2 regions of the Rhodococcus sp. NBC_00294 genome follow, and region 2 is predicted to be linked to the other one. Evidence: riboswitches for the same ligand, from Rfam matches in the RefSeq annotation. Region 2 holds a riboswitch; the other holds the start of a gene.
The links. A riboswitch is a leader RNA that binds a small molecule or an ion and turns the genes downstream of it on or off. The one in region 2 is predicted to bind cyclic di-AMP.
Positions count from the first base shown of each region.

Region 1: linked by a shared signal. The riboswitch ahead of OHB23_RS12080 (C40 family peptidase) and the one ahead of OHB23_RS20195 (transglycosylase family protein) in region 2 are both predicted to bind cyclic di-AMP.

Region 1 is NZ_CP108043.1:2,574,681-2,589,267, reverse strand. It holds gene OHB23_RS12145 (class II 3-deoxy-7-phosphoheptulonate synthase) at 1-484, opposite strand, end outside; gene OHB23_RS12140 (polyadenylate-specific 3'-exoribonuclease AS) at 531-1,040, opposite strand; gene OHB23_RS12135 (glycosyltransferase 87 family protein) at 1,080-2,357, shown strand; gene OHB23_RS12130 (lysophospholipid acyltransferase family protein) at 2,359-3,096, opposite strand; gene OHB23_RS12125 (ROK family protein) at 3,287-4,270, opposite strand; gene OHB23_RS12120 (hypothetical protein) at 4,308-4,706, opposite strand; gene OHB23_RS12115 (ArsA family ATPase) at 4,699-5,925, opposite strand; gene OHB23_RS12110 (SRPBCC family protein) at 5,955-6,392, opposite strand; gene OHB23_RS12105 (hypothetical protein) at 6,517-6,894, opposite strand; gene OHB23_RS12100 (AMP-dependent synthetase/ligase) at 7,030-8,838, shown strand; gene OHB23_RS12095 (glycosyltransferase family 4 protein) at 8,826-9,950, opposite strand; gene OHB23_RS12090 (hypothetical protein) at 9,977-11,293, opposite strand; gene OHB23_RS12085 (C40 family peptidase) at 11,263-12,264, opposite strand; gene OHB23_RS12080 (C40 family peptidase) at 12,555-13,124, opposite strand; cyclic di-AMP (ydaO/yuaA leader) riboswitch at 13,141-13,306, opposite strand; gene OHB23_RS12075 (hypothetical protein) at 13,420-13,710, opposite strand; gene OHB23_RS12070 (DEDD exonuclease domain-containing protein) at 13,886-14,587, shown strand, end outside.
Region 2 is NZ_CP108043.1:4,305,632-4,320,218, forward strand. It holds gene OHB23_RS20155 (DUF3027 domain-containing protein) at 1-758, opposite strand, end outside; gene OHB23_RS20160 (glutaminyl-peptide cyclotransferase) at 811-1,644, shown strand; gene OHB23_RS20165 (MFS transporter) at 1,713-3,392, shown strand; gene OHB23_RS20170 (DUF2771 domain-containing protein) at 3,389-3,898, shown strand; gene OHB23_RS20175 (cold-shock protein) at 3,978-4,397, opposite strand; gene OHB23_RS20180 (hypothetical protein) at 4,646-4,864, shown strand; gene OHB23_RS20185 (YccF domain-containing protein) at 4,892-5,290, shown strand; gene OHB23_RS20190 (glycosyltransferase 87 family protein) at 5,380-6,666, shown strand; cyclic di-AMP (ydaO/yuaA leader) riboswitch at 6,833-7,039, shown strand; gene OHB23_RS20195 (transglycosylase family protein) at 7,048-7,635, shown strand; gene OHB23_RS20200 (hypothetical protein) at 7,694-7,885, opposite strand; gene OHB23_RS20205 (helicase-associated domain-containing protein) at 7,958-10,243, shown strand; gene OHB23_RS20210 (DNA repair helicase XPB) at 10,320-11,975, shown strand; gene OHB23_RS20215 (DUF3239 domain-containing protein) at 11,977-12,660, shown strand; gene OHB23_RS20220 (pyridoxal phosphate-dependent aminotransferase) at 12,702-13,952, shown strand; gene OHB23_RS20225 (AraC family transcriptional regulator) at 13,949-14,587, shown strand, end outside.

The DNA.
Region 1 (14,587 bases), 1.7 Mb from region 2:
GGACGGCGTCGTCGGCCACGAGGGAGTTGACCATGTCGCCGCGGTAGGACTTCAGGCCCAGGGCGTCCACGTCGGAGGAGCGGGGCTTGGCGTACTGGCCGGCGATGCGCGCGACCTTCACCACGGGCATCGACGCGCCGTAGGTGAGCACGACGGCCATCTGCAGCAGCGTGCGGATGTTGCCCTTGATGTGGGGCTCGGTGTTGTCGACGAAGGTCTCGGCGCAGTCACCGCCCTGCAGCAGGAACGCCTCGCCGCGGGCGACGGACGCGAGCTTCTCCGACAGCGCCTCGACCTCGCTGGCGACCGTGATGGGCGGCACGCTCTCGAGGACCTTGCGCATGGCCTCCGCCTGATCGGCGGGCCAGCTGGGCTGCTGCGCCGCCGGCTTGGCCAGCGCCACGTCGAGTTGCTCGCGCATCGACTCGGGCAGCGGGGGAAGCTCGGGCAAGCGTTCGATCGGAACGTCGACAGTCCAGTTCACGCGTACAGAGTAGTCGCCCGCTCCGACGGCCGGGACCAGCGGTGTGTCACTCCCGACCGGACCACGCTCTCGCGGCCTCGACGGCCCGGAACTTCGCGAGATTGTGCCGGGCGTCGGCGAGCGCGTCGTGCGAGTCGTCCGGCACCGGCGGCAGCGCGGGCGACCCGTGCTCCTCCCAGTACTGCTTCAACTCCCGCGTGTACCGCGGCATGATCCGCGGGAGCGCCGTCATCGAACCCCACAGCTGGCACAGCGCGACGTGGTCGTACGCCGCCACCCAGGCCCACATCTCGACGGTCGGTCCGACGGTGCCGTGCGGCGCCGACACGAACTCGAGAATGTCGTCGCGGATGCGGCTGCGTGAGCGCCAGAGCGGCGACGAGAACGGCGGGAGCTTCGGCAGGACGTTGCGGCGGACCCAGGTGCCCGCGCGCTCGGGATCGAACTCCGTGGACACGGCGTAATATTCACGCCCGTCCTCCGCCACGATCCCGATGGACACCAGATCGATCGTGCGGCCGTCCTCGATGAACTCGCAGTCGTAGAAATAACGCACGTCTGCGAGCCTAGGTCACCGAAAGGATCCACCCCGACCATGACGTGGACTCTGCCGTCCGCCCCTCCCTACACCGGGCCGGGGGCGTCGCTGCCCCGACCGGTCGCCGTGATCGCGAAGGTCGCGGTGTGCGTCGGGCTCGTGGCGGGCATCGCGTTCAACGTGGTCGGTCTGCCCCCGCTGCGGGAGTGGGGTGCGATCTACCGGCTCGACCTCGACGTGTATCGCATCGGTGGCCGGGCTCTGCTCGACGGCGTGAATCTCTACGGAGTCCTGCCGCGCACCTCGGTGAACATCCCGCTGCCGTTCACCTATCCCCCGATGGCCGCGGTGTCCTTCGCGCCGATGGCGGTCCTCCCGCTGCCGGCGGCCTCGTTGATCATGACGGCGATGACGATGATCCTGCTCGCCGTCACGGTGGCGGTGTGCCTGCGCTCTCTGGTGCACCTGTCGGCCGGGACGACGGCGTGGGTCACGGGCGGCATCACCGCGATCGCGTTCGCGCTCGAACCGGTGTGGTCCACCCTCGACTACGGGCAGATCAACGTCGTGTTGATGTGCCTCGTCGTCCTCGACGTCCTGCTGAAGCGCACCCCGTGGCCGCGCGGTCTGCTCATCGGCTTCGTCACGGCCATCAAGCTCACGCCGGCGGTGTTCGTCCTCTACTTCCTGCTGCGCAGGCAGTACCGGGCGGCCGTGGTCACCGGCCTGTCGTTCCTCGGGTTCACGGCACTCGGATTCGTCGCGACGTTCCGCGACTCGGTGCAGTACTGGACCGAGGTGCTGCTCGACTCCGACCGCATCGGCGGGCCGGGGTACATCTCGAACCAGTCCCTCACCGGGATGCTCGCGCGGCTGGGTCTCGCGGACGGCCCGCGGACGATCGTCTGGATCGTGTGCAGCGCCGTCGTGGGGCTGGTGGCCCTCGTCGCGATGCGACGCGCTCTGGCGGCACACGAGTACCTGCTGGCCCTGTGCGTCAATACTGCTCTGGGCCTGCTGGTCTCACCGGTGTCGTGGTCGCATCACTGGGTGTGGACGGTGCCGATGCTGATGGTCCTGGTGCACGTCGGCGTGACGCGGCGCGCCCCCGCACTGGTGGCCCTCGCCGTGATCGGCGCAGTGCTGCTGCACTATCCGTCGCACTGGCGCCTCGCGCCCGGACGATGGAACGGCCTGGGCTGGCCCCTGTGGGACCAGATCCAGGCCTCGTCCTACGTGTGGTGGGGACTGGTGTTCGTGATCGCGGTGGCGGCGGTGCCGCTGCGCGATCGACGCAGTCCCGAACGCCCGGGGGTGACCGCCGAGGCGGTCTGACTCAGCCCGCGCGGGTGTCGGGGATGCGCGCGGCCTCGGTCGACGGAGCCGGATCCACCACGGGGGCGGGCGTCTTCTTCATGCTCGCCGCGTACACGTCGACGTACTGCTGACCACTGAGCTTCATGAGCTCGTACATCACCTCGTCGGTGACGGCGCGCTCGACGAACCGGTTGCCGGCCATGCCCTCGTACCGCGAGAAGTCCAGTGGCTTACCGAACTTCACGCCGAGCTTGGTGGGGCGCGGAATCCGCGAGCCGATGGGATTCATCTTCGCGGTGCCGATCATCGCGACCGGAATCACCGGGACGCCGCTCTCGAGAGCCAGACGCGCCATACCCGTCTTACCCTTGTAGAGCCGATCGTCCGGCGAGCGCGTGCCCTCCGGGTAGATACCCAGCACCTTGTTCTTCGCCAGCACGCGCAGTCCCGCATCGAGCGCGTCCTGCGCGGCGGAGGCACCGGTGCGATCGATCGGGACCTGTCCCGCCGACGAGAAGAACCACTTCTGGAAGCGGCCCTTGAGGCCCTTGCCGGTGAAGTACTCGCTCTTCGCGAGGAACGTGATGCGACGCGGCACGACCAGGCACGCGTAGAACGAATCGAACACCGCCTGGTGGTTGCTGGCGAGAATCACCGGCCCGTCGTCGGGGATGTTCTCCAGGCCCTCCACGCGAGGACGGCCCATCACCTGCAACACCGGCCCGAGAAGGACGTACTTGAATATCCAGTACCACATGCCCGACATGCCTTTCTCGAAGTACCCGCGACCCGCACCGCGATGCCCGCGGCCCGCTCGGACATCTCGTGGGCGTAACTGTACCGGGGCTTTATGACACCAGCCACAGTTCGAGCGTCAGCTCGGACACATCTCACACCGCCGTCATCACCCGGCCATCGGCCGGACACGAATCCGTCCGCCGAGGCGGTCAGGCGCGTGCCGCGCCCACCTCGACGCGCGCCAGCTCGGCCGCGCCGATCATGCCCGCGGCCTCCCCCAACTGGGTTCCGCGTATCCGGGCGAGGGGCCGGTGGCCGGCGCCCGTGATCTGCGCGGCGTAGTGCTCACGGGCGGTGTCCAGGAACAGCGCGGACGACGTGGCGACGCCGCCGGCGATGACCATGCGGTCGGGGTCGTAGACGTCCGACACCAGCGCCAGTCCGATGCCGAGCCACCGTGCGAACTCGGACATCGTCTCGATGGCCACCAGGTCACCGTCCTGCGCGGCGTTGGCGATGCGTCGACCGGTGAGGGATCCGGGATCGAGGAAGGCCTCACGCGCGAGCACCGTCGATCCCCGCGGGTTGGCGGCGAGGAGCTCGATCGCCGTGTCCACCAACGCGGTACCGCTGCAGTAGCGCTCCCAGCAGCCGCGCTTGCCGCACGCGCACTGACGCCCGTCGGGAACCACCTGCAGGTGGCCGAGTTCCGGCGCGATGCCGTAGCTGCCGCGGTAGAGCTTGCCGTCGATGAGGAGTGCGGCGCCGATGCCGGTGCCGATCGCGATCATGACGACGTTCCCACCGCCCGCGGCCGCACCGAAGCGGTGTTCCGCCCACGCGGCGGCGTTGGCGTCGTGCTCGAGGATGACCGGGATGCCGAGGCGTTCCGTCATCTCTCGCGCGACCGGGCGGTTCACCCACGGCAGGTGGGGGGCGAAGCGCACGACGGTGCGGTCGGAGTTGATGAACCCGGCGACGGCGAGACCGACGGCCGCGATGTCGTGGCGGCTCGCGAGTTCGCGCACGGCCCGGTCGATGCCGTTCTCGAGTGCGCGGGAGGACTGCGGCGTGGGCGCCTGGGTGGAGTCGAGCACCTGACCGTCGACGTCGACCACCGACGCGCGGATGCTGGTGCCGCCCACGTCGATGCCGATGGTCAGAGGCCGGCTGGACCGGGACTGGGCGCTCACGTCTGCGGCATCCTCACGTGGTGGCGGGCGACCGGTGTCACCGGTCGCGATCGGGTCTGCGTGCCGGGTCGGGTTCACGCGTCCTGGTCACCGTAATCGGCTGATAGCTCGCGGGGCGAACGACGGGTGGCGCAGCGCCCTCCGGCGCGTCGGCTCGTTCCGCGTCGCCGGGCGTGTGTCGCCCCGAACCGTGGGTCTGCAGGAAGTCCCGGAGCACGTCGATCAGACCGTCCATCTCACCGGTGACCAGCGTCAGCAGATCGTGGCGTTCCCCGCGCAGGGCAGCGGCGAGAGCGCAGAACGGGCACCAGGAGCAGCCCTGCCACTCGGGCGCGTCCTCGGTGTCGAGGCGACGCAGCACCGGCTCGACCCGGTCGATGAGCAACTCGGCCAGCACCCGGAGCTCGGCCGCCAGGTCCCGCCGGCCCTCATCCATCGCCGGACTCTTCCGGTACGTCCGCCTTCTGCAGGTTCTCCGGCCACAGCGCCGGGTCGGGAGCGAAGGTCACGGACAGCACGCCGTCGTCGACGCCGGCACCGGTGACCACGCACCGACGCAGCACCGACGCCAACCGCAGTCGTCGTCGACTGCCCTGCGCACTCACGATCACGTCGTCCTCCACCCGACCCACCGCCACCGAGTCCGTGTCGACGAACGGCAGCGGGACGTCCATCACGTACACCGAGTCCAGGCCCTGCCCGGACTCGTGCCGCACCCGCGGCGACAGCGCGGGCAGCGCGCCGCCGTGTCCGGCCGCCACCTGCCCGTTCAGGTCGGCCGCGACGGCCCCCAGAGCAGTCGACCCTACCGGCTCGGTGGGCTGGGCCGACACGACGTCGACGCGGAGGTCGCCCACCGCGCCGCGGAACTCCGCCAGCGCCGCGCGATGCTCCGCGTGCGCCCGGTCCATCCAGAACACGCCGGGATGCGTGCCCAGCACGGACGACGGCGCCCCGGCCCCGAGGTCCGGGATCACCCCCACGGCCACCACACGATCGACGCGGACGCCGTGGAAACTGGTGACGGCCACCAGCTCTCGCGCCGTTGCGAAGGACCGCGCAGTCGGACGCGAGACGACGACGGCAGAGGTCCGTCCGTCGTCCTCGAGCACGGCGGTGACCGACGTCGCCGCCGCCACGACACGATCGACGAGCTCCACCAGGACGGCCGCGCGGACGTCCTGGCCCGTCGAGGCCACGACGCGGGCATGACGTGGCCAGATGCGTTCGACGTACCCCGCGACAGCTCCGGGGGTCGCGACGATCTCCCGCCAGGACATCGGTCCGGGGCAGTCGACGATCACGTCGTCCCACTCGCCGCTGTCGGCGACGCGCACCACCTCGAGCAGCGCGGTGAGCGGCTCGGCGCCCGGCAGCGACGTCAGCTCCTCGGGATCCGGCAGCGTCGGACCGGCGCCGTGGTCGTGGCGTCCGGCCATCGCCAGAGCCGTGGTCAGCAGGCGGTACTGCGATTCGAGAACGGCCGAGGGGTCGATGCGCAGCACCTCGACTGCGACGTCGGACACCAGGTCCGACGGATCCGCGCCGTCGACCGACGCGAGGAGCACACGCCGACCGGCGCGGTGTGCGTCGACGGCCAGGGCCGCGGCGACGGTGGACTTGCCCGCACCGCCGGCTCCGACGACGAACGTGATCCGCGCGGCGGTCTCGGGAACGCGATCGCTCAGCCTTCGACTCGCTTCTTCAATTCCTTCAACGCGGTGTCGGTGATGACCTTCTCCGCCTTGCGCTTGAACAAGCCGATCATGGGAATGGCGAGATCGACCGTCAGTTCGTAGGTCACCTCGGTGCTTCCGGCACCTTTCTCGGTGAGCACATAGGACCCGACCTGGGACTTCTGCATCTCCCCCGCGACGAGCGTCCACGACACCGCGGTGCCGTCCGGCCGCCAGTCGTACTCGAGCTCGTAGGTGTCCTTGACCATGCCCGCGTCGAGCACGAACCGGACCCGGCGAGCCCGGCCGGACTCCCCCTCCTCGAGGATCTCGACCGACTTGGCCGCGGTGACCCATTCCGGATACCTGGGGAAATCGGCGATGACCGCCATCACCTCGTCCGGCGCCGCTCCGACGACGATCGATTTCGTGGTCTTGTCTGCCATGGAACTCGTTCCCTCCGCGCCGCGTGCCGTCACCTGATCGGCGTCCGTGTACCCACATGATCGACCGTCCGGTGGCACCGCCCGAACGGCGGGGTCGGTTCCTGTCGCCGCGAGTACCCGCGAGTCAGGACCGAAGCCCCGGGACCGGCGGTTCTCCCGCCGCCCGCCCGGCCTCGAGGAGCGCCTTGATCTCGAACGACATCTGCTTGCCCAGTACTCGTCGGCGGTGGGTGGACGGTTCCTGCACTCCGTCGGTCGGCTCCGCGTGCAGGAAGTAGTGGAGTACGACGCCGTCGAGCATCGGCTCGAGCCACACCTCCATGGTTCCCTGGAGCTGTCCCCCGACGACCCAGCGGACACCCTTCTCGGCCCGGTCCTCCTGGACCGTGACGGTGAGACCCGGGAACCAGGCCCGCCATCGACGGGTGTCCGACACGAGCGCCGCGACGTCCTCGGCCCGTGCTGCGACGAACGTCTGGTCGGCGACCTGCACACTGCTCATGCGGACCAGAATCCCACGTGCCCTCGTCGACGGCGTCGACGACCTCGGTCGACGAGCACGTGCCGGTGACATCCGGGGAATGGACAGGATTACTGTGAAGCCTCGTCCGAAACCGCTACGACATCGGAGGAATCCGTGCGCGAGTTCACCGTCCCGGCACCATTCACCATCGAGGACGACGCGTCGGTGGTCGACGCCGTGTTCGCGCACGAGAAGACCCGGCCCGACGTCGTGGTGTACCGCCGCGCCACCCGCGACGGGTGGTCGGACGTTCGCGCAGCGGACTTCGCGGCCCAGGTTCGCGCAGTGGCCAAGGGGCTCATCGCATCCGGCGTGAAGCAGGGCGACCGGGTCGCCCTCATGTCGTCGACCCGCTACGAGTGGCCCCTGCTCGACTACGCGATCTGGTCCGCCGGCGCCGTCACGGTTCCGGTGTACGAGACGTCCTCGTCGGACCAGGTGCGGTGGATCCTCGAGAACTCGGGCGCCGCCGCGATGATCGCCGAGACGGTGGCCCACACGAACATCCTCACCGACATCCTTCCCGTGCTGCCGGGTGTCGCGACGGTCCTGCAGATCGACGCCTCCGCCGAGCGGCCCGGCGCCATCGACGTCCTCACCGACGCCGGTGCCCAGACCACCGACGCGACGGTGGCCGACCGCGTCGCGGCGCTGCGCTCCTCGGACCCGGCGACGCTCGTCTTCACCTCCGGCACCACGGGACGGCCGAAGGGCTGCGTGCTCACGCACTCCAACCTGATCGCCGAGTCCCGCGGTATCGCCGCCAGTTCCATCGGCCGCATGCTCACCGAGGGACGCACCACCCTGATGTTCCTGCCGATGGCCCACGTGCTGGCACGTGCGGTGTCCATCGCCGCCTTCGACCAGGGCGCGACACTCGGGCACACCCACGACATCCCGCACCTCGTCGACAACTTCGGCTCGTTCCGACCGCACTTCATCCTCAGCGTCCCGCGCGTGTTCGAGAAGGTGTACAACACCGCGCGTCAGAAGGCTCACGGCGACGGCAAGGGCAAGATCTTCGACGCGGCCGCCGACACCGCCGTCGCCTACAGCGCGGCGCGGGACACCGGTGGCCCGTCGATCGTGCTGCGCGCCAAGCACGCTGTGTTCGACCGTCTGGTCTACGGCAAGCTTCGCGCAGCGCTCGGTGGGCAGTGCGAACTCGCCATCTCGGGCGGCGCCCCGCTGGGTGAGCGCCTCGCGCACTTCTACCGCGGCATCGGTGTGACCATCTACGAGGGTTACGGCCTGACCGAGACCACCGCCGCGGCAGCGGTGAACACGCCGGACGAACAGCGCATCGGCACCGTCGGAAAGCCGTTGCCGGGCAACGCCGTCCGCATCGCCGACGACGGCGAGATCCTGCTCAAGGGCGGCGTGGTCTTCGAGGGCTACTGGAAGAACGACGACGCCACCGCCGAGGCGCTGACCGACGGGTGGTTCCACACCGGCGATCTCGGCGCCGTGGACGAGGACGGCTTCATCGCCATCACCGGGCGCAAGAAGGAGATCATCGTGACGGCGGGTGGCAAGAACGTCTCACCCGCCGGCCTCGAGGACTCGCTGCGGGCCAGTGCGCTCATCGGTCAGGCCATGGTCGTCGGTGACCAGAAGCCGTTCATCGGCGCGCTCATCACCATCGACCCCGATGCGTTCCCCGGCTGGAAGCAGCGCAACGGCAAGGACGAGGGCGCCACCGTCGCCGACCTGACGAAGGATCCCGACCTCGTCGCGGAGATCGATGCTGCCGTGGCCGAAGCCAACAAGACGGTCTCGCACGCGGAGTCCATCAAGAAGTACCGGATCCTGCCGGCGGACTTCACCGAAGAGGGCGGCGAGCTGACCCCGACGATGAAGCTCAAGCGCGCCGTGGTCCAGAAGTCCTACGCGAGCGACATCGAGGCCATCTACAGCAAGTGAGCCAGTCGGGCGGCGAGGTCGTCCCACCGCCACTCGGTGGAGACGAACTCGCGTCCCGCGGCCCCCATCGCCGCGGCGCGGTCACGATCGGACAGCACGTCCACGACGGCGCGCCGGACGTCGTCGACCGAGGTGCCGTCGACGGTTGTGCCGGTGACGCCCTCGACGACGGTCTCCGGCGCTCCACCCGACCGGCCCGCGACCACCGGTACGCCGGACGCGGACGCCTCGAGGAACACGATGCCCAGGCCCTCGACGTCCAGACCGGCACCGCGGGTGCGACACGGCATGGCGAACACGTCGGCGAGGGTGTGGTGTGCCGCCAGTTCCTCGGCCGGCACCGACCCCGTGAACACGACGTGATCCGCCACCCCGCACGACTGCGCCAGAGCCCTTAGGGTGTCGCCGTACGGACCGCCGCCGACGACGACCAACACGGCCCCGTCGATCTCCGCACGAATCCCCGGTAGCGCCCGGATCAGCATGTCCTGTCCCTTGCGCGGCACCAACCGCGACAGGCACAGGACGGTCGGCCGATCACCCAGGCCGTAGCGCGCGCGCAGTGTCTCCCGTGCCGACGTGTCGGGCGCGAACACGGTCGAGTCGACCCCCGGCGGCACGTGTTCGAGGGCCGCGTCCGCCCCGAAGGCCGCGGCGAATCGGCCGCGCGTGTAACGGCTGACGAAGGTGACGACGTCCGCCGTCGAGCCGATACGACCGAGCACCTGCCGCGCCGCCGGCAGCATCGACCAGCCCACCTCGTGACCGTGGGTGGAGGCCACGACGCGCTCGGCTCCGGCACGGCGCAGGTGCGGTCCGAGCACGGCGAGCGGAGCAGCGGCCCCGAACCACACCGTGTCGCACTGTCGGTCGGCCACCAGCCTGGCCGCCCGACGGGCAACGTCCGGTGTCGGAAGCATCAACGTCGTCGGGTGCCGCACCACCTCGAAGGGCTGCTCCGCGTCGAACCGCACGTGGGAGTCGCCACGCCACCGCGGTGCGTAGACCACCAGTTCGTCCGCGGGCAACAGCTGGGCGAAGGTGTGCAGATACGACTGGATGCCGCCGCGCCGCGGAGGAAAGTCATTGGTCACCAGCAGCGTTCGACGCATGGGACCACCGTAGACGGAGACCGCCGTCAGCTCTGCCCGGCGGCCTGTTCCGCCACCCACTGCCCCCACTGCGCGAGGAAGTCGACGGTGCCGAAGCCCAGCGTGGCCGAGAAGACCGAATCGGTCACGGTGGGATCGGTCGGTCCGGCCGCGAAACGGTCGTACAGCTGCCGGAGCACCGGCTCCCCGAACCGGTCGGCGACGAACGAGGCCACCGACCAGGCGGACTCGTACGCGATCGATCCGCGACTGCCACCCGCGGCGAAGTCCGAGTCCTCCGGGAGGACCCTGGGCGGTCCCGCCGCGCGGACCACGGCCGCGAGGGTGGGCGCGATCTCGTCGAAGGACAGTCCCGAGCCTCGATAGCCCGAGTAGTCGGCGAAACCCTCGAGCATCCACAGGGGCGCGTCCTCCCCGGTGACCGCGCGCATGGCCACGTGGGTGAGCTCGTGGCGCAGCACGGTGCGGCGGGTCGAGTCGGTGAGCCGGTCCGGCGCAGTCGGGCCGAAGACGATGCGCTGGCCGGTGACCAGGCCCCCGCGGACCGGATCCGCGATCGTCGAGGCCGCGACATCGGTGGACGTGAATCCGTCTGCCGCACTGATGAACTCGGCATCGGAACCGGTGACCGTCAGGACCGCGCGGCGCGACCATCCGAGCCCGGCGAACTCGGTCACGGCCGCCACCGCGGAGGGCAGCTCCGCGGCGAGGTCGTCGATGAAGGCGCGCTGCGCCTCGTGACCCACGACGAGCGACGTGGTCGACCCGGTGGCGACCCGCTCCGTGACCACCGGCCCGAAGTCCCACGGGCCACGCCACGTGGTGCGCCCGTACTGCGGCAGGTCGGCATCGGAGACCAGACGCCACGTGTCGCCCCGACGAGCGACGACGAGTGCGATGTCGCGACTCGTGGAACCGATGTCGGCGTCGGCCCAGGCGTAGCGCAGTGCGACGTTCGGCGCCCACACCTCGGTGGCCGCGAGTGCATCCGCCCGATCGACCGGCACCGGAGTCTCCGGACCCGGAGTGATCTCGTAGCCGAAGTCGGACAGCGGCAGACCGCGCAGCGCCTGCGCGCGGGCGATCTCGCGATCAGCGAATCCCGGGTCAGCGTCGGAGTCGATCAACTCGCGCAGCGCGGCCTCGTCGTCGGAGCGGAGTGCGGCCGTCCATAAGTCGAGCAGTGCCGTGACACCGACGGTGCGGGCGTCCGGGCCCGCAGTCGTCGTGGGCGTCTGCTCGTCGGGTGCCGACGGCGAACACGCCACCAGAAGGGAGAGAACCAGGCCCAGCGCCGCCAGGGCGCGGACCGTCAGTAGCGGCGAGCGCCGTAGAAGGGCCACGATGCCATCGACTCGACACGAACGGGAACACCGAAGGTCGATGCATGGACCACGTTGCCGTTACCGGCGTAGAGACCCACGTGCGATGCGTCGGGATAGAACAGGACCACGTCGCCGGGCTGGAGGTTCGCCTTGTCGACGGGGGTGCCGCCGGCGGCCTGCGCCTGACTCGACCGCGGGAGAGTCTTACCGATCTGCTTGTAGGCCCACACCACGAGGCCCGAGCAGTCGTACCCGTCCGGGCCGGTCGCACCCCACACGTACGGCTTGCCGATCTGCGTGAACGCGGCCGACAGTGCTCCGGCCTGCGATCCCGGCGGGAGGGCGCCGAGGATGGCGGAGGGATCGAAGCCCGGCGGGAACGCGGCGCCGGCCAGCCCCTGCTTCTCCGTGTCGGACAGCGAACCGAACGCGGCGACGACATCGGCTATCTCGCTCTGCAGACGGCTCTGCTTGCCCTGCAGGTCGTCGCTGACAGCTTTCGCCTGCTCCGTGGCCACCCGGGCCGCGTCGGCGGACTGCTGTGACGCCGCCTCGGCTGCCGCTGCGGCGTCGCTGGCCTCCCGGAAGGTGCCGACGGTGGCGGCCGCGTCGGTGGAGATGATGTCGAGAGCGGACATCTGGTCGAGTAACTGCTGCGGGGAATCACTGACCATGACCGCGAAGAGCCGGTTCGTCCGAGCGCCCTGGTAGTTGGCACGGGCGATCTTGTCGACGGCGGGCCGCACCGTGTCGATCTGCGCCGTGGCCGCGTCGAGGGCGGCACGGTCGGCGTCGTGTCGAGCGTCCGCCTCCTGCTGGGCGGCGAGCTTCGCGTCGAGCTCGATCTGGGCGTTGTGCATCGCCTCGGTGGTCTGCTCGGACTCGCGCGAGAGATCGGTGAGCTTCGTGACCGCCTCGGAGGCGGACGCGCCGGGAACCGGGTCGGCGCCGGCGGGACCGGCGGGGAGGACGGCGATCGCCGCTGTCATCGCACTCACGATCACCAGTCCACGCAGTCTCGTACGAGAAGTGGGACGAACGCGGGGGTGGACCGATGACGGCACGATGAACGGTTCTCCGATCTGGACGAGTCCGGGTCGCTCGGCGGCGCGGATGATGGCCGAGGACGTCACGGAAAGATTACGACGCGAACGATGATTCTGTCCACGAAGCCCGAGAACCCGTCGAAAACGGCGGATTCACCGACTGACGCCGCACAGAACCGACCGGGCGATCGGTTTCGTGCGGCGTCAGGGTGTCGAGCGAAGGTGTCGCTGCGTCAGGCGTAGCGACGTGCGCCGTCGAAGGGCATCGACGACAGCGGAGCGATCTTGACGGGCTGGCTCTCGGTGGACGCGTGGACGACGTTGCCGTTGCCCACGTACATGCCGGAGTGCGAGCCGCCGTAGAAGGACACGACGTCGCCGGGCTTCAGATCCGCCTGCGAGACGGGCACGCCGGCCGCGGCCTGGTCGTAGCTCGTGCGGGGAAGCTCGATACCGGCCTGCTGGTACGCCCACTTCATGAGACCGGAGCAGTCGAACGCACTGGGGCCTGCGGCTCCGTAGACGTACGGTGCGCCGACCTTGCTCTCGGCTGCCTGCACGGCGACCTGCGCGGCGCTGGACTGCGGTGCGGCCGGGCCGGGAAGCGCGGGGACCTGCGGCATGGGGGGAAGCTGGCTCAGGATCTGGTCCGGGACCTCGAAGGTGCCGATACCGGGGATCTCCACCGGTGCCGCGAAGGCGGGGGCGGCGGGGATGGCGACAGCGCCTGCGGTGAGCGCGCCGGCGACGAGAACGTTGCGGACCGGCCGCGAGGCAGTGCTGGGTTTGCGGTGTTTCGCCACGAAAAGATGTGCTCCGTTTCTTCCTGATATCCGCCGACCGAGTTAGCTGACGGGTTCGGGCTGGGAAGATCAGCCCTACCCGACGAGCCGCTGGTGCGACTGCGACGGGATTCACCCCGGTGTAACGGTGGGTTCCCGGTACGACCACCCGGAAGAGGCGGCCGATTAGGCGGTGACCTTGCGGCGCAGTCCCTGGTGGCTCTGCTCGACTCCGCAATGTCTCGGAAAGATTACGAAACGGCATCCCCGATGTCGAGCCCAGCCGACTCGTGTCGCGAAACGATCACGGTCCGACTCACCCCGCGGCGTGCTCCGGCCCCGCAGCGGGTCGGTCGTGGCCGGTCTCCTGCGGTGAGGGAATTTCTCTGCCTACCAACCGCAACCGGGGCACCAACCCGCTTTCCGCCAGAACGGCCATCGCCTCCTGTTCGTCCTGCTCGAGACGCATTCTGCGCGTGGCGAAGGGGGCGTCACGCGGGCCGCCGGCCGACGCCGCGGGCATGCCCGGCACCCCCAGCAACACCGAGACGACACAGTCCGAACACGCGTCTCCGCGCACGGTGCACTCGCCGCAATCGACAATCATGTGATCTCCGTCTCATTGTGGTTCACGGTCTCTCGCCGTGATGTTCAGCCCGGATCACACCCGATCCGACGCTCGATCACGCCTCGGAAACGGACGCTAACGACGTGCACCGACACGGCGTGCTCGTCGTGGACGGACCGGGTTCCTGTCGGTGGGACCACCTACGGTGACGCACGTGACTGATGGGGCGACTGTGGTGTCGGGGCATGCACGCGGTGTGCAGCTCGCATTCGACGAACTGGACCAGTCGTTGCGGGACACGACCTTCGTGGTGGTGGACCTCGAGACCACCGGAGGCCGACCGGGCGAGGACGCGATCACCGAGATCGGTGCCGTCAAGGTTCGCGGCGGCCGGGTGATCGGTGAGATGGCGACGCTCGTGGACCCGGGCCGGTCCATTCCGCCCGCCATCGTCGCGTTGACGGGCATCACCGGTGCGATGCTTCTCGACGCCCCTCGTATCGAGCGGGTCCTGCCCACCTTCGTCGAGTTCGCCCGCGGCAGCGTGCTGGTGGCGCACAACGCGCGCTTCGACACCGCGTTCCTCCGCGCGGCGGCGACGCGAATGGATCTGGCGTGGCCGTCGTTCCGGGTGCTGTGCACCGTCACGCTCGCCCGGCGGGTGCTCACCCGTGACGAGGCGCCCTCGGTCAAGCTGTCCTCGCTCGCCACCCTCTTCCAGGTGTCCACCAGGCCCACCCACCGGGCTCTCGACGACGCACGGGCCACGGTCGACGTGCTGCACGGGCTGATCGAACGGGTGGGCAACCAGGGCGTCCACAGCTACGCCGAACTCGTCGACTACCTGCCGACGGTGTCCTCGGCGCACCGCGCCAAACGCACGCTCGCGGCGGGCCTTCCGCACGCCCCCGGTGTC
Region 2 (14,587 bases):
TCGGTGTTCTCGGTCGGCGTGGTCTCCAGGGCACCGTCGTCGTAGGCCGCGTACGCGGGCGATCCGGCGCCGGTCGGTCCCTCGGTGTCCGAGTGCGCACCGCAGCCGTACGCCGCGTGCACCACGTGTCCGTCCGCGGCCAACTCGTTTCCGCACACGCCGAACGCAGCGCTCAGCGAACCCTGCAGAGCGAGATAGAAACCACACGTGACGCACGTGCCCGGCGCCGCCTTGGCCATCGGGGAATCGGGACCGAAGTCGCTCTCGGCCCACCGCTCGGCGGCCTCGAGCCGACCCTCGCGGCTCATGACCTGCTTGCGACCGAGACCGAGTTCGAGGGCGACGTCGTCGACGGCGGGATCGCCGGTGGCCAGGTACCCCGGCACCAGTCGGACGTCCTCGTGGCGTGGCGGCAGCAGGTCACCCGGAGCCAGATCGCCGGGACGGATGCGCTCGTCCCACGGAACCCACGTCGGCGCCACCAGGGCGTCCGGACCGGGAAGCAGGGCGAGTTCGCTGACGGTGACGGTCTCGGAGCCGGGGGGCGCTGCGACGACGACCGCCCACTGCCAGCCGCCGTATCCGGGCAGGTCGGCCGCGAAGCGGTGGATCGCAGAGGCCTCGTCGACGGCCTCGACCCCGAGGTGGGCTCCGACCGGGCCTTCGCCCGACTCCACGACGGCGGCCTGCGCCACGGACACGGCGTCGGCGAGGAGCGGGGGGATCTCGGTCACGACAGGGGCACTCACACCCCCTATTTTGCAGCATCGGCTCGCGTCGTGCGCCCACCGGGCCTGACAGGATGGCCGTATGCGTTCGGGTCTCTTGCGTTCAGGTTCGGGAGTCGGCCGCGCGATCGGGTCCGGAACCGTCGCCGCCGCGGTGGTGCTCGGTGGATGCGCGCCGGATCCCGCACCGCCGGCCGCGGACGTGCCCCGCTTCGGCGTCGAGATCGTCGGCACGTCGCCGCACGACACCGACGCCTTCACCCAGGGTCTCGAGATCGACGGTGACCGATTGCTCGAGGGGACGGGCCGCGAGGGCCGCTCCCGCGTCACGGCGTCCGATCGGGAGACGGGCGACGTGCTCGCGGAGGTGGACCTTCCCGCACCGCTGTTCGGCGAGGGCCTCACCGTCGCCGGCGACGCGGTGTGGCAGCTGACCTGGCAGGACGGGATCGCGGTGGCCCGAGATCGTGAGACTCTGCTGGAGCGGCGACGCGTCGACTACGACGGCGAGGGCTGGGGTCTGTGCCTCGACGAGTCGAGTGCGGGATCGAGCGGCCGCCTCGTGATGAGCGACGGCACCGACACCCTCACCTTCCGAGATCCGGTCACCTTCGAGCCCACCGGCAGCGTGCGCGTGACTCGGGGCGAGCGGCCGGTGACGTCGATCAACGAGCTGGAGTGCACCGCGGACGGGATCTACGCCAACATCTGGAAGACCGACGACATCGTGCGGATCGATCCGTCGACCGGCGCCGTGACGGCGATCGTCGACGCCTCGCCGTTGCGTGCCGCACTCGAGGACACGTCCGGAATCGACGTCCTCAACGGCATCGCGGCCGTCCCCGGCACGTCCCGCTTCCTCGTGACCGGCAAATTGTGGCCCACTCTGTTCGAGGTCGAGTTCCGACCACGGTGAGCGAGGGACGCCGCCCCGCCGAGCGAGTCGCCCACACTCCCCGACCCGAGGTGGGGGACAATGACGGGGTGACAGGTCCCGACGATCCGCGCCCCGGTTCGCGACATCCGGGATGGGACAACTACTCGCCGTCCGAGCGACTCCCACCCCGTCGATCGCCGCTGCCTCCGCTGCATCCACCGACGGCCGGACCGGGCGAGACGATCCCGGGCGACCCGACCACGGCGCCCGACCCGACGACACGCATGCCGAACCAGGACACCGGTCCCCGCCGTCCCCGCGTACCGCGCAAACTGACGGTCACCCGCGTCGCGGCGATGCGTGGTCGTGAGATCACGGGCAAGGGCATCGCGACGTTCCGACGCGCCGCCACCGCCGACGGAGCCGACAAGTCCGGTCTCACGGCGCTCACCTACGCGACGATGGCCAACTTCGCCTCGGACGCGGCGATGGCGGTGGCGCTGGCCAACACGCTGTTCTTCTCCGCCGCGACGGGCGAGGACAAGACCAAGGTCGCCCTGTATCTGCTCATCACCATCGCCCCGTTCGCGATCATCGCGCCCCTGATCGGCCCCATGCTCGACCGCCTGCAGCAGGGTCGCCGCATCGCGCTGGCCACCTCGTTCGTCCTGCGCGCCGTCCTCGCCGTGGTGCTGGTCTTCAATTTCGACACCTGGCTCCTCTATCCCGCCGCGCTCGGGATGATGGTGCTGAGCAAGTCGTTCTCGGTGCTCAAGTCAGCCGTCACCCCTCGGGTGCTGCCACCGGACATCGACCTCGTCCGGGTGAACTCCCGCCTGACCGTGTTCGGGTTGCTGGGCGGCACCATCTCGGCGGGAGCGGTCGCGGGTGCCATCGCGTTCGCACTGGGTTCCGCCGGGGCACTGTGGTTCACGTTCGCCGTGACGGTGTTCGGCGCGTATCTCTCCATGCGCATCCCGTCCTGGGTGGAGGTCACCGAAGGTGAGGTGCCCGCGACGCTCGGATACCACGCCGAGGCGACCACCGGCGCGATCGGCATCGTCCCGGCGCCCAGCAAACGGCGGCAGCCCCTCGGCCGCGACGTCCTCACCGGACTGTGGGGCAACGGCACCATTCGTGTGCTCACCGGCTTCCTCACGCTGTACGTCGCGTTCGTGGCGAAGTCCCGCACCGAGCACGAGCCACTCCAGCAGGCACTCATGTTGGCGTTGGTGGGCGCGGCGGCCGGACTCGGCAACTTCGGCGGCAACGCCGCCGGCGCCCGGGTGAAGCTCGGTCGCCCGTCGGTGCTGGTGGTGCGCTGCACCGCGGCCGTCACTGCGGTCGCGATCGTCGCGGCTCTGACGAACAGCCTGCTGACTGCCGCGCTCGCGGCTCTCGTCGCCTCGGGCGCGAGCGCGCTGGCGAAGGTGTCGCTCGACGCGTCGTTGCAGAACGACCTGCCTCCCGAGTCGATCGCGTCCGGCTTCGGGCGCAGCGAGACGGTGCTGCAGCTGAGCTGGGTCATCGGCGGCACGTTCGGCGTGCTGCTCCCCACCGAGTACTGGCTGGGTTTCACCGTGGTGTCGGTGGTCCTTACGATCGGCCTGGTGCAGACATTCGTGACCCACCGGGGCGGCTCGCTGCTTCCCGGCTTCGGCGGCAAGAGACCGGTACGAGCGGACCAGGAGGTGGCGGGCAGCGAACTGCGCCACGCCACCGGCCGAATTCCCCGAGTGGATCAGGACGCGGGCCGCGCACCCGCGGGCGAGGACGCTCCCCGATGACGACACGCAAGATCCTGTACGGACTGTCCGCACTGGTCGCCGTCGTCGGCGTCGCCTTCGTGCTGGTGGTCGGCAAGGCGATCCTCGACGCCCCCGAGGAGTCCCCGCGGGTGTCCGCGTACGCCGACGGCCGGTACGAGGAAGTGGAACCGTTCCGGTACTGCCCGGTGCAGGAGCCGCTCTGCGACTACGAGGGCACGACCGCGACGATGCCCGTGCGCGAGGGCCATCCGCTGCAGTTGTCCCTGCCGGGCGCCATCTCGGAGAACCCGTGGGGCTTCGCCAGCGTCTACGGAGACCCGGACTCCGGCGACGTCGTGGAAGCAGACGAGTACTTCGCCCCCGGGACTCGGAACACGCTCACCGTGCCGCCGGTGAACGAGGACGGACTCGTGCTCATCGGCGTCGAGGTGCGCCTGCCGTCCGGTGTCATCGACGTCGACACCGACCAGGAGGAGATCGTCAGCCACGCCATCTGGTCGATCGCCACCACGACGGCCCTCTAGGACTCGGGGCTCGCGTGACGGATTCACCACCCAGTTCGAGCACTGGCGCACGCACGGCCGCTGGGAGTGACCGCCCGGGTCAGCTGTCCAGTTCGCGGGCGACGGCCCGGACCACCTCGGATATCTTCTGGGCGGTCTTGCGGTCGGGGTACTTGCCCTTGCGCAACTCTGGCTGCACGGTGGCCTCCAGAAGCGTGATCATGTCCTCGACCATGCCGTGCAACTCGTCGGGCGTGTGCTTGCGAGCGGTCGGCTGATCGCGGCGGGCGGCGGCACCCGCCTGACGCAGTGAGGGCGCCGGGTCGAGAACCTTTAGCGACAACGCCTGGGGTCCGCGGCGCCCGGCGGCCATGCCGAACTCGACGCGCTGGCCGGCCTTCAGGCCCTCGACTCCCTGCGGGAGCGCGGACGACCGGACGTACACGTCCTCACCCTCGTCCTGCGAGAGGAAGCCGAAACCCTTGTCGACGTCGTACCACTTCACCTTGCCGGTCGGCACCGATCTCACCCATTCGTCTCGTTGATCGCGTCACATGAATAATCGCGCCCGTTGCCGCCGCCCATGACGGGCCCTGGCGCTCGGGACGCGATGAGTCGATGGTACTCCGCTGCGCGAACGACGAGCACCTCGATATCGCGGGGGTAGGCGGCGGGAAGGCCGGAGGCCGGTCGGGTCGTCAGGCCGGGAAGGCCGGAGGCCGGTCGGGGCATCAGGGCGGGAAGGCCGGAGAGATAGTGTGCTCTCTCGTGACCGACTCCCCCCGTACCGGAACCCCGGCGCTCCTGGTCGCCGCCCTCGTCTGTTTCGGGCTGGGCCTGCTGGCGATCGTCGTCATGTTCGTGACGCTGCTCGTCTGGGACGATCCGCCCGGACTGTGGATCTATCTCTCGGCGATGCTGTGCCCGCTGGGGTTCCTGCTCGGTCTTATCCACGCGCTGCGGTCGGGCCGCCGAGCCCGGCGCTGACACGGCGGAACCGGGCATACTGGTCGCATGCGCCTGCTGCTGAACGTCATCTGGTTGATCTTCGGCGGCCTGTGGCTCGCTCTCGGCTACTTCGTGGCCGGCATCGTCTGCTGCATTCTCATCGTCACCATCCCGTTCGGTGTCGCGGCCTTCCGCATCGGGGTGTACGCCCTGTGGCCCTTCGGCCGGACCGTGGTGGACAAGCCCACGGCGGGCGTCGCCTCGGTGATCGGCAACGTGATCTGGATCGTCGTGGCAGGGATCTGGCTGGCCATCGGGCACATCCTCACCGCGATCGCCATGGCGATCACCATCATCGGGATCCCGCTGGCGTTGGCGAACCTCAAGCTGATCCCGGTGTCGCTCATGCCGCTGGGCAAGGACATCGTCGACTCGGACGCACCGTTCGTGGCCACGCGCTACTGACGTCGGGGCGCGCACTCAACAGAACGAACGGTTCCTTCTCGGCGTGGCCCGAGGGGTGATACACGTCGGATCGGTCTACCATCCTGTGCGTGATACTGAAGAAATCCGATGACCGCACCTTCGGATCACACAGGATCTTCGTCGCCCTCACCGTGATCGGTGCCGCCGTGGCGCTCGTCGCGCACGATCGGCTCATCCCGTTCGACGTCCCCAAGTTCGGGTTGTTCCGGTTCGGCATCGACGCTCTCGTGTACCGCGCCGGCGGAGCGACGGTGCTCGACTCGTCCCCGCTGTACGCCCACGATCTGGTCGGCGAACTCCCCTTCACGTATCCCCCGTTCGCCGCGCTGGTGTTCGCACCTCTCGGGGCGATGTCCACTGCGACGACCAACATCGTCTTCTGGCTCGGGAACATCGCGCTGCTCTATCTGATCGTCCGGTCCTGCTGGATGGTCCTCGGCTTCCGCGACGACCGCAGTCTCCGCATCGTCAGCGCCGCACTGTCCATCGTCTTCACGTGGCTCGAACCGGTGCGCATGACCATCTGGCTCGGTCAGATCAATCTCGTGCTCCTGGCGCTGGTGCTGTGGGACCTGTCGCGGCCCGAGGGCAGCCGGCTCCGCGGCATCGGGGTCGGCATCGCCACCGGCATCAAGATGACTCCCGGACTGTTCCTCGTCCACCTAGCGCTGACACGGCAGTGGCGGGCACTGGTCGTCGGCGTCGTCACCGCCGCGGCGACCGTGGTGCTCGGCTTCGTCGTGCTCTTCTCCGACGCGGTCACCTACTGGTTCGGCGCCATCTCCGACTCGTCCCGCATCGGCGACATCTCGTCCGGCGCGAACCAGTCGCTACGCGCGTCGATACCGAGGTGGTTCGGCATGACCGAGGCGCCGACGCTGCTCTGGATCGTCATCGCCGGAGCCGTCTGCGTGGCCGGCCTTCTCGTGGGCACGGCGGCGCACCGCCGGGGGTTGCCGCTCCTCGGCCTGATCGTCATCGGCCTGACAGCGCCTCTGGTGTCCCCGTTCTCCTGGGGTCACCACTGGGTATGGCTCCTGCCGCTGGTCATCGTCTGCATGGACGTCGCACTGCGTGCCTCGAACCCGCTCGCCTGGATCCTGCCGCTCGTCGCGAGCCTGCCGCAGATCGCCTGGTTCTGGGTGGCGCCCGGTGACGTCTACGCGATCGGCACCTTCATGCTCCCGCCGTCGAACCGACTCGAGGGTGTGGTGCTGCAGACCGTCTACCCGACCACGGGTGTTCTGGCGCTCGTCGTCGTGGCTGTGATCCTGCGCACATGTGACGTCGGACACATAACGAAGCGGTCACGAACGGGTGACGAGACGGTGGTCAGCACGCCTTCGCCGTCCTAGCTGCGACGACCCGTTCGAACACCTCACAACGGCGGCGCGACGCGCGCACCAGGGGAAGTTATCGAACAGTGACATGTGTGCCCGTTTCGTAATACTGTCCATCACGGCCGGAAGTTCGGCCGACGTCCGGCCCGCCGCGCCAAACCTCGTCCCGCGGGTACCGGACATCCCTCACAGACATGATCAGGGACGAGGGCGGGGGACCCACACGTCCTTCGTAGATATCCGGCCGGCTCTCGCGGCGCCCCACCGGGCACCGAGCAGTCGACCTAGGGGTGAAGCCTCTCCGCTCCAGCCAGGAGCGCACCGAGGCCGGGCTACCTCTCAGCCCGAATCCGACAGCTGACCTCGCAGGCGCGTGTGGAGAGGATTTCTACCCTTATGAGCGGACGTCATCGCAAGCCGAGCACCACGGGCAAGACCGTCGCCAAGGTCGCCGTCACCGGCGCACTGGTCGGCACCGCAGGTCTCGCATTCAGCGGCACGGCCAACGCAGCCCCCGATTCCGACTGGGACCGTCTCTCGCAGTGCGAGGCCGGCGGCAACTGGGGCATCAACACCGGTAACGGTTTCCAGGGCGGCCTGCAGTTCTCGCCGAGCACCTGGACCGGACACGGCGGCGGAGAGTTCGCGGCCACCGCGAACCAGGCCAGCCGTGAAGAGCAGATCGTCGTCGCCGAGCGCGTGCTCGAGTCGCAGGGCTGGGGCGCCTGGCCGTCCTGCTCCTCGCAGCTCGGACTGAGCAGCGGTCCGACGCAGCGCGACGCACCGGCGACCACGGCGCCCACCGCACCGGCACTCCCCGATCTGACGAGCATCCCGTCGACCGAGCAGGCCGTGCAGGGACTCACCCAGGTCGTCCAGAACTTCACCAACGATCCGGCGATCCTGGGCTTCGTCCAGGCCGCCACCGCGGATCCGCAGGTGGCGAGCTTCATCGCAGCGAACCAGGATCTCCTGCCCCGCTGACCCACTCCACGAGAAAGGCCCCCACCGACTGGTGGGGGCCTTTCTCGTGTCTCGCGCGTCAGCGGTTGATGACCGTGTGGGGATGCGCGTAGGGCAGCGAGTCCACCGGCAGCGGGAACTCCGTCTCCTCACCGAACGGGGACAGGTTTCCGGCGCGCGCCGACATCAGTTCGGTGACGGGATGATCGTCGTCGTCCGCACTGTGCGGCCAGCCCGGGTCGACATATCGCTTCTTCTCTGAGTTCGCCATGGTTCATTTCACCATTCGGAGTAGCGCCTCTGCCAGTCCAGGTCCCTGGACCGGTCTCTACGCTTGACCTCGATGACCGACAACGAGGGCACGCCGGCGGACACACTCACCGAGTGGTTGTCCGCGCGCAGCGACGACGAACTGGCCGAACTGCTGCGGCTCCGCCCCGATCTGACCATCCCGCCGCCGCCCACACTCGAGGTTCTGGCGGGCCGGTCCGAGCAACGTGCCTCGGTACTGCGCGCGGCCGAGGACCTGGACACCACGTGCCTGACCGTCGTGGAGCTGCTCGCGCACGAGGGCGCCGACACCGCCCCGGTCGCCCGCGCCCGACTCGACGAGATCGTCGGCCGCCGAGCGACGAAGAAGGCGGTCGACGCGGCTCTGTCGGTGTTGCGTGCGCGTGCGCTGGTGCGCGGCACGACGTCGCTCACCCTGGTCGCGGCCGCACGCGACGCCGTGCCGTGGCGGGTCGGACGGTTCTTCGACGTCGACGCCTCGCTCACCGCCGAGGTGGTCGGTGCGAAGCTCGCGGAGATCGACGACCGCAGCCGTGAGCTGCTCACCACGCTGACCCGCTCGTCGTCGATCGGCCGGACGCGCGACGCTGCACCCGGTACGCCCGCGGATCGGCCCGTCCAGCGCCTGCTCGCCGCCGGGCTGCTCACCTGGCTCGACGACAACACAGTCGAACTGCCGCCGCAGGTCTCGCAGGTACTCCGCGGCGAGCCCGTCACCGATCCGGTGTCGCTGGCCCCACCGGCGGCGTCGACCACCGCTGTCGGGGTGGCGGACGTCGACGCGGCCGCCGCCGGGGAGGCCCTCGAGCTGCTGCGGCACTGCGAGGACATCGTCGACTCGCTCTCCCGCACGCCCGCGCCCGCACTCAAGGCGGGGGGACTCGGCGTCCGGGAGATCCGACGCATCGCGAAGGCAGCCGATCTCGACGAGGCGCGAGTCGGCCTGCTGGTCGAGGTCCTGGCGGGCGCCGGACTCATCGCGGTGGGGCTGCCCGATCCGGGACCGCTCACCGACATCGACGACATGTGGACGCCCACCCCCGCGGTCGACGCATGGGTCACCGCATCGCCGGCACAGCGCTGGGCCACCCTGGCAGGTGCCTGGCTGGATCTGCCCAGGGTGCCGTGGTTGATCGGCATGCGCGACGCCAACGACAAGCCGATCGCCGCACTGTCCGACGAGGCCCGCTCGGCCGCCGCGCCCCGAGACCGGCGGATCGTGCTGGGCGTGATCGCCGATCTCGCCTCGGGAAAGGCCCTCGCCACCGAGGACGTCGTCCGCATCGCCACCTGGCGCAGGCCTCGCCTCGCCGCTCGCCTGGGCGTCGGCCCGGTCTCCCGCTACCTGGCCGAGGCCGGCGCTCTCGGGGTCGTCGGCCGCGGAGCACTGTCCACCCCCGGACGCGCACTGATCGGTGATCCCTCCTCGGCCGCGGCGGCGATGCACCGCGTCCTGCCCGAACCCATCGACCACGTTCTGGTCCAGGCCGACCTGACCGTCGTCGCCCCCGGGCCGTTGACTCCCGAGCTCGCGCAGCGGATGGCGACGGTCGCGGACATCGAGTCGGCGGGCGCCGCGACGATGTACCGCATCGACGAGCGGACGCTGCGACGTGCTCTGGACGGCGGCACCACCGCCGCGGAGCTCCATGCCCTCTTCGCCACCCATTCGCGGACGCCTGTCCCGCAGTCGCTGACCTACCTCATCGACGACGTCGCCCGCCGCCACGGACGCCTGCGTGCCGGGGTGGCGTCGTCCTTCGTCCGCTGCGAGGACCCCGCACTGCTCGCGGAGGTGCTCTCCTCTCCCGCCGCCGAGGCCCTCGCGTTGCGGGCACTGGCCCCGACCGTCGCGATCTCGCAGGCGCCGCTGGCCGACGTGCTGGCCGGGCTGCGCGCCGCCGGGTTCGCACCCGCGGGCGAGGACTCCTCCGGCACCATCGTCGACGTCCGCGATCGCGGTGCGCGCGTCGTCCCCCGTCGCGGTCGCTCGCCCTACCGCACGCCCGCCGTCCCCACGGACGAGCAACTGGGGCGCCTCGTCTCGGAGATGCGGGCCGGCACCCGAGCCGGAGAGGTGCGCCGGACCGAGCGTGAACGGGTGCGGTCCGACGGCACCCGTGCGTCCGGCGCCGCGACGATCGCGCTTCTCCAGCGCGCCGCGTTGTCCCGCTCACCGATCAGCATCGGTTACGTGGACGCTGCCGGTGTCTCGAGCAACCGTGTCGTCGAACCGGTGACCGTCGGCGGCGGCCAACTCGACGCGTGGGACCCCGACGCCGGTGTCATGCGTCACTTCACGTTGCACCGCATCACGTCGGTGGCCCTGCTCGCCTGAACCGCCGCGCCGGTGCAAGGCACAATGGACTGGTTGCGCCCCGGTTCGTCCATGCGGGGCGCGTGAAGGAGAGACCGTGACCGACGGACCGTTGATCGTCCAGTCCGACAAGACCCTGTTGCTCGAGGTCGACCACGAGCTCGCCGGGCAGGCCCGCGCGGCCATCGCTCCGTTCGCCGAGCTGGAACGCGCACCCGAGCACGTCCACACCTACCGCATCACCCCGCTCGCGCTGTGGAACGCGCGCGCCGCGGGCCACGATGCCGAGCAGGTGGTCGACGCTCTCGTGACCTTCTCCCGCTACGCGGTTCCGCAGCCCCTGCTCGTCGACATCGTCGACACGATGGCCCGCTACGGCCGGCTCCAGCTGGTCAAGTCGCCCGTGCACGGGCTGTCCCTGGTGAGCCTCGACCGCGCCGTGCTCACCGAGATCATGCGGCACAAGAAGATCGCCCCGATGCTCGGCGCACAGGTCGACGACGACACCGTGCTCGTCCACCCCAGTGAGCGCGGGCGCCTCAAGCAGATGCTCCTCAAGGTCGGCTGGCCGGCCGAGGATCTGGCCGGATACGTCGACGGCGAGGCGCACCCCATCGATCTCGACTTCTCCGGTGGCCACTGGGAGCTACGCGACTACCAGCAGATGGCGACCGACTCGTTCTGGGCCGGCGGATCCGGTGTGGTCGTCCTCCCCTGTGGTGCCGGCAAGACGATGGTGGGCGCCGCGGCCATGGCCAAGGCCCGCGCGACCACATTGATCCTCGTCACCAACACCGTCGCCGGTCGGCAGTGGAAGCGCGAGCTCATCGCCCGCACCTCCCTGACCGAGGAGGAGATCGGCGAGTACTCCGGCGAGCGCAAGGAGATCCGCCCGGTCACCATCGCGACCTACCAGGTGATCACGCGCCGCACCAAGGGTGAGTACAAGCACCTCGAGCTCTTCGACTCCCGCGACTGGGGCCTGGTGATCTACGACGAGGTGCACCTCCTCCCCGCTCCCGTGTTCCGCATGACAGCCGACCTGCAGTCGCGACGCCGACTCGGACTCACCGCGACGCTGGTGCGCGAGGACGGCCGCGAGGGCGACGTGTTCTCGCTCATCGGCCCCAAGCGTTACGACGCACCGTGGAAGGACATCGAGGCACAGGGCTGGATCGCGCCGGCCGAGTGCATCGAGGTGCGCGTCACTCTGACCGACGCGGAACGCATGTCGTACGCCGTGGCGGAGCCGGAGGAGCGTTACAAGCTGTGCTCCACGGCGCACACGAAGATCGCCGTGGTGAAGTCGATCCTGGCGCGGCACGAGGACTCACCGACGCTCGTCATCGGCGCGTACCTCGACCAGCTCGACGAGCTGGGTGCGGCCCTGGACGCCCCCGTGATCCAGGGCTCGACCAAGAACAAGGAGCGCGAACTGCTCTTCGATGCGTTCCGCCGCGGCGAGATCAAGACCCTCGTGGTGAGCAAGGTCGCCAACTTCTCCATCGACCTCCCCGAAGCCTCGGTGGCCGTGCAGGTCTCGGGCACCTTCGGATCCCGGCAGGAGGAGGCCCAGCGACTGGGCCGACTGCTGCGCCCCAAGCACGACGGTGGGCAGGCGCACTTCTACTCGGTCGTCTCGCGCGACACCCTCGACGCGGAGTACGCGGCTCACCGCCAGCGCTTCCTCGCCGAGCAGGGCTACGCGTATCGCATCACCGACGCCGACGACCTCCTGGGACCGGCGATCTGACGTGCGCACCTTCGACTTCCCCGTGGACCGCGCGCACGCCCGGTCGGTGAACGAGACCCTCGGCGACGTGCGGCGGTTGCGCATCTCGTCCGTCGTCTTCGCCGTGCTCCTCGCGGGCGGCGCGGCCTGGCTGTACGTCCTCGACCACGCGTGGTCCTACATCCTGTGTGCGGTGCTGGCCGTGGCCGCCCTGATGTCGCTGTGGGTGTCCGTGTGGGCGCCCCGCAAGGTCGGGTCCATCGACGAGCTGTACGCCTCGAGCGCGTTGGTGCCGGCCATGGTGTCGGAGACGCGACCGCGTGGAGCCACGATCCTCGCGCTGATCGACATCGCCAAGCCGGAGACCACCGTCCCGCACTACGCACTCGTCGTCCGGAACGTGCGGGCGCTGCCGGGACACACGATGACCGAGGGCGAGCGCGTCCCCTCCGTGGCCGTGCTGTCCGACCGGAGCGCCAAATCCATCTCGGAGACGTGGCAGATGGTCAGCCCCATGCCCGTCGCTTGGGGTACGCGGGACCGGACCGTGCTGCGGACGGCCATCGAGGCCATCGATCCGGTCGAGTGGAAGCTGCTGCGTAAGAACCTGTCCGTGTCGGAGACCGTGCGGCAGGCCGAGAACGATCAGCTCCTCATCGACCCCCACGACCTGCCCGAGGAACTGCTGCAGAAGCGCGCGGACTGACGCGTCGAGGGACTCGTGACTCGAACGCTAGGCTCCCCCTCATGGCTGTGACGTCGAACGACCGCGCATCGAGTCCGGCCGGCCTCCGGCCTTCCCGCGAATCGAATCCGGCCGGCCTCCGGCCTTCCCGCACCGTCGCCCGGCTGCGCCCCTTCGCGTCCACCATCTTCGCGGAGATGACCGCGCTGGCGGCCACGCACGACGCCGTCAACCTCGGTCAGGGTTTCCCGGACACCGACGGCCCCGCGCGCATGCTCGAGGTGGCGCGCGAGGCCATCGCGTCCGGCCTCAACCAGTACCCGCCCGGACCGGGCATGGCGGTGTTGCGCGACGCCGTCGCTCGGGACCGGGCCGGCCGCTACGGCACCGAGTACGACCCGGACTCGGAGATCCTGGTCACCGTCGGGGCCACCGAGGCGATCAGCGCCGCGATGCTCGGCCTCGTCGAGAGCGGTGACGAGGTGCTGCTCGTCGAGCCGTACTACGACTCCTACGCGGCCGCCGTCGCGCTCGCGGGTGCGCAGCGGCGCACCGTCCCCCTCGTCGTCGACGGCGATCGGTTCGCCCTCGACGTCGATGCCCTGCGCTCCGCCGTCGGCCCGCGTACCCGCATGATCGTCGTCAACTCCCCGCACAATCCCACCGGAACCGTGTTCACCGCATCGGAGCTGGCCGCGATCGCCGAGGTCGCGTGCGAGCACGACCTCCTGGTCCTCACCGACGAGGTCTACGAGCGACTGGTGTTCGACGACGCCGTCCACACCCCCATCGCCACGCTCCCCGGCATGGCCGAGCGCACCATCACGGTGTCGAGCGCGGCGAAGACGTTCAACGCCACCGGGTGGAAGACGGGGTGGGCCTGCGGACCCGCCGACCTCATCGCCGCGGTGAAGGCGGCCAAGCAGTTCATGACCTTCGTCGGCGGCGCCCCCTTCCAGCCGGCGGTGGCCCACGCCCTCGACCACGAGAGCGCCTGGGTGGACGCCCTGCGAACGGGACTGCAGGCCAAGCGGGACACGCTGTCCGCCGCGCTGTCGCATGCCGGGCTGGACGTCAAGCGCAGTGAGGGCACGTACTTCGTCTGCGCCGACATCGCTCCACTGGGCGAGTCCGACGCCGACAGTTTCTGCCGTGCGTTGCCCGAACGCATCGGCGTCGTCGGCGTACCGGTGGACGCGTTCGTCGATCACCGCGAGGGCTGGGACACCCTGGTGCGCTTCGCCTTCTGCAAACAGGATCACGTGCTCGCCGACGCGGCGTCGCGCTTGGCCCGATTGTCCGCCACCCCATGACGATCGACACTGCGGCGCCGCCGACCATCTCGGTGGAGTTCGTCCGCACGGCGGTGACCCTCGCGCGGGAGACGGGTGTGGACCTGTCCGCCTGCCTGCGCGAGGCCGACATCGACCCGCACGTCCTCACTCGTCCCGGCGCCCGCCTCACCACCGACCAGGTCACGCGCCTCACTCGCGCGCTGTGGCAGATGACGGGCGACGAGCTGATGGGTCTCGGATCGGCTCCGGTGCGCCGCGGCACCTTTCGGGCACTCAGTCTGACGATGATCCACCGCCCCGATCTGGGGAGCGCGCTCGAACGGATGGTGGACGTCGGTCGCGCCTTTCCCGGCGTCCCGCGCGGTGTGCTGATGCGCGGCGGGGGACGCGCCCGGCTCGAACTCGTCGACTCCCCGACGATGATCGCCGATCAGCTCTCCCCGGAGGCGGCCGAGGCGGCGCAGCGCATCCGCATCGAGTTCCTGCTCATCCTCTGGCACCGCTTCTCGGCATGGCTCATCGGGCGGCGCGTGAAACTGCTGTCCGTCCAGGTGCCCTTCCCCGAACCGCAGCATCCGTCGCCGCGGGTGTACGACGACATTTTCGGGGTGCACGTGACGTTCGGATCCGACGTCGCGGCACTGGAATTCGAC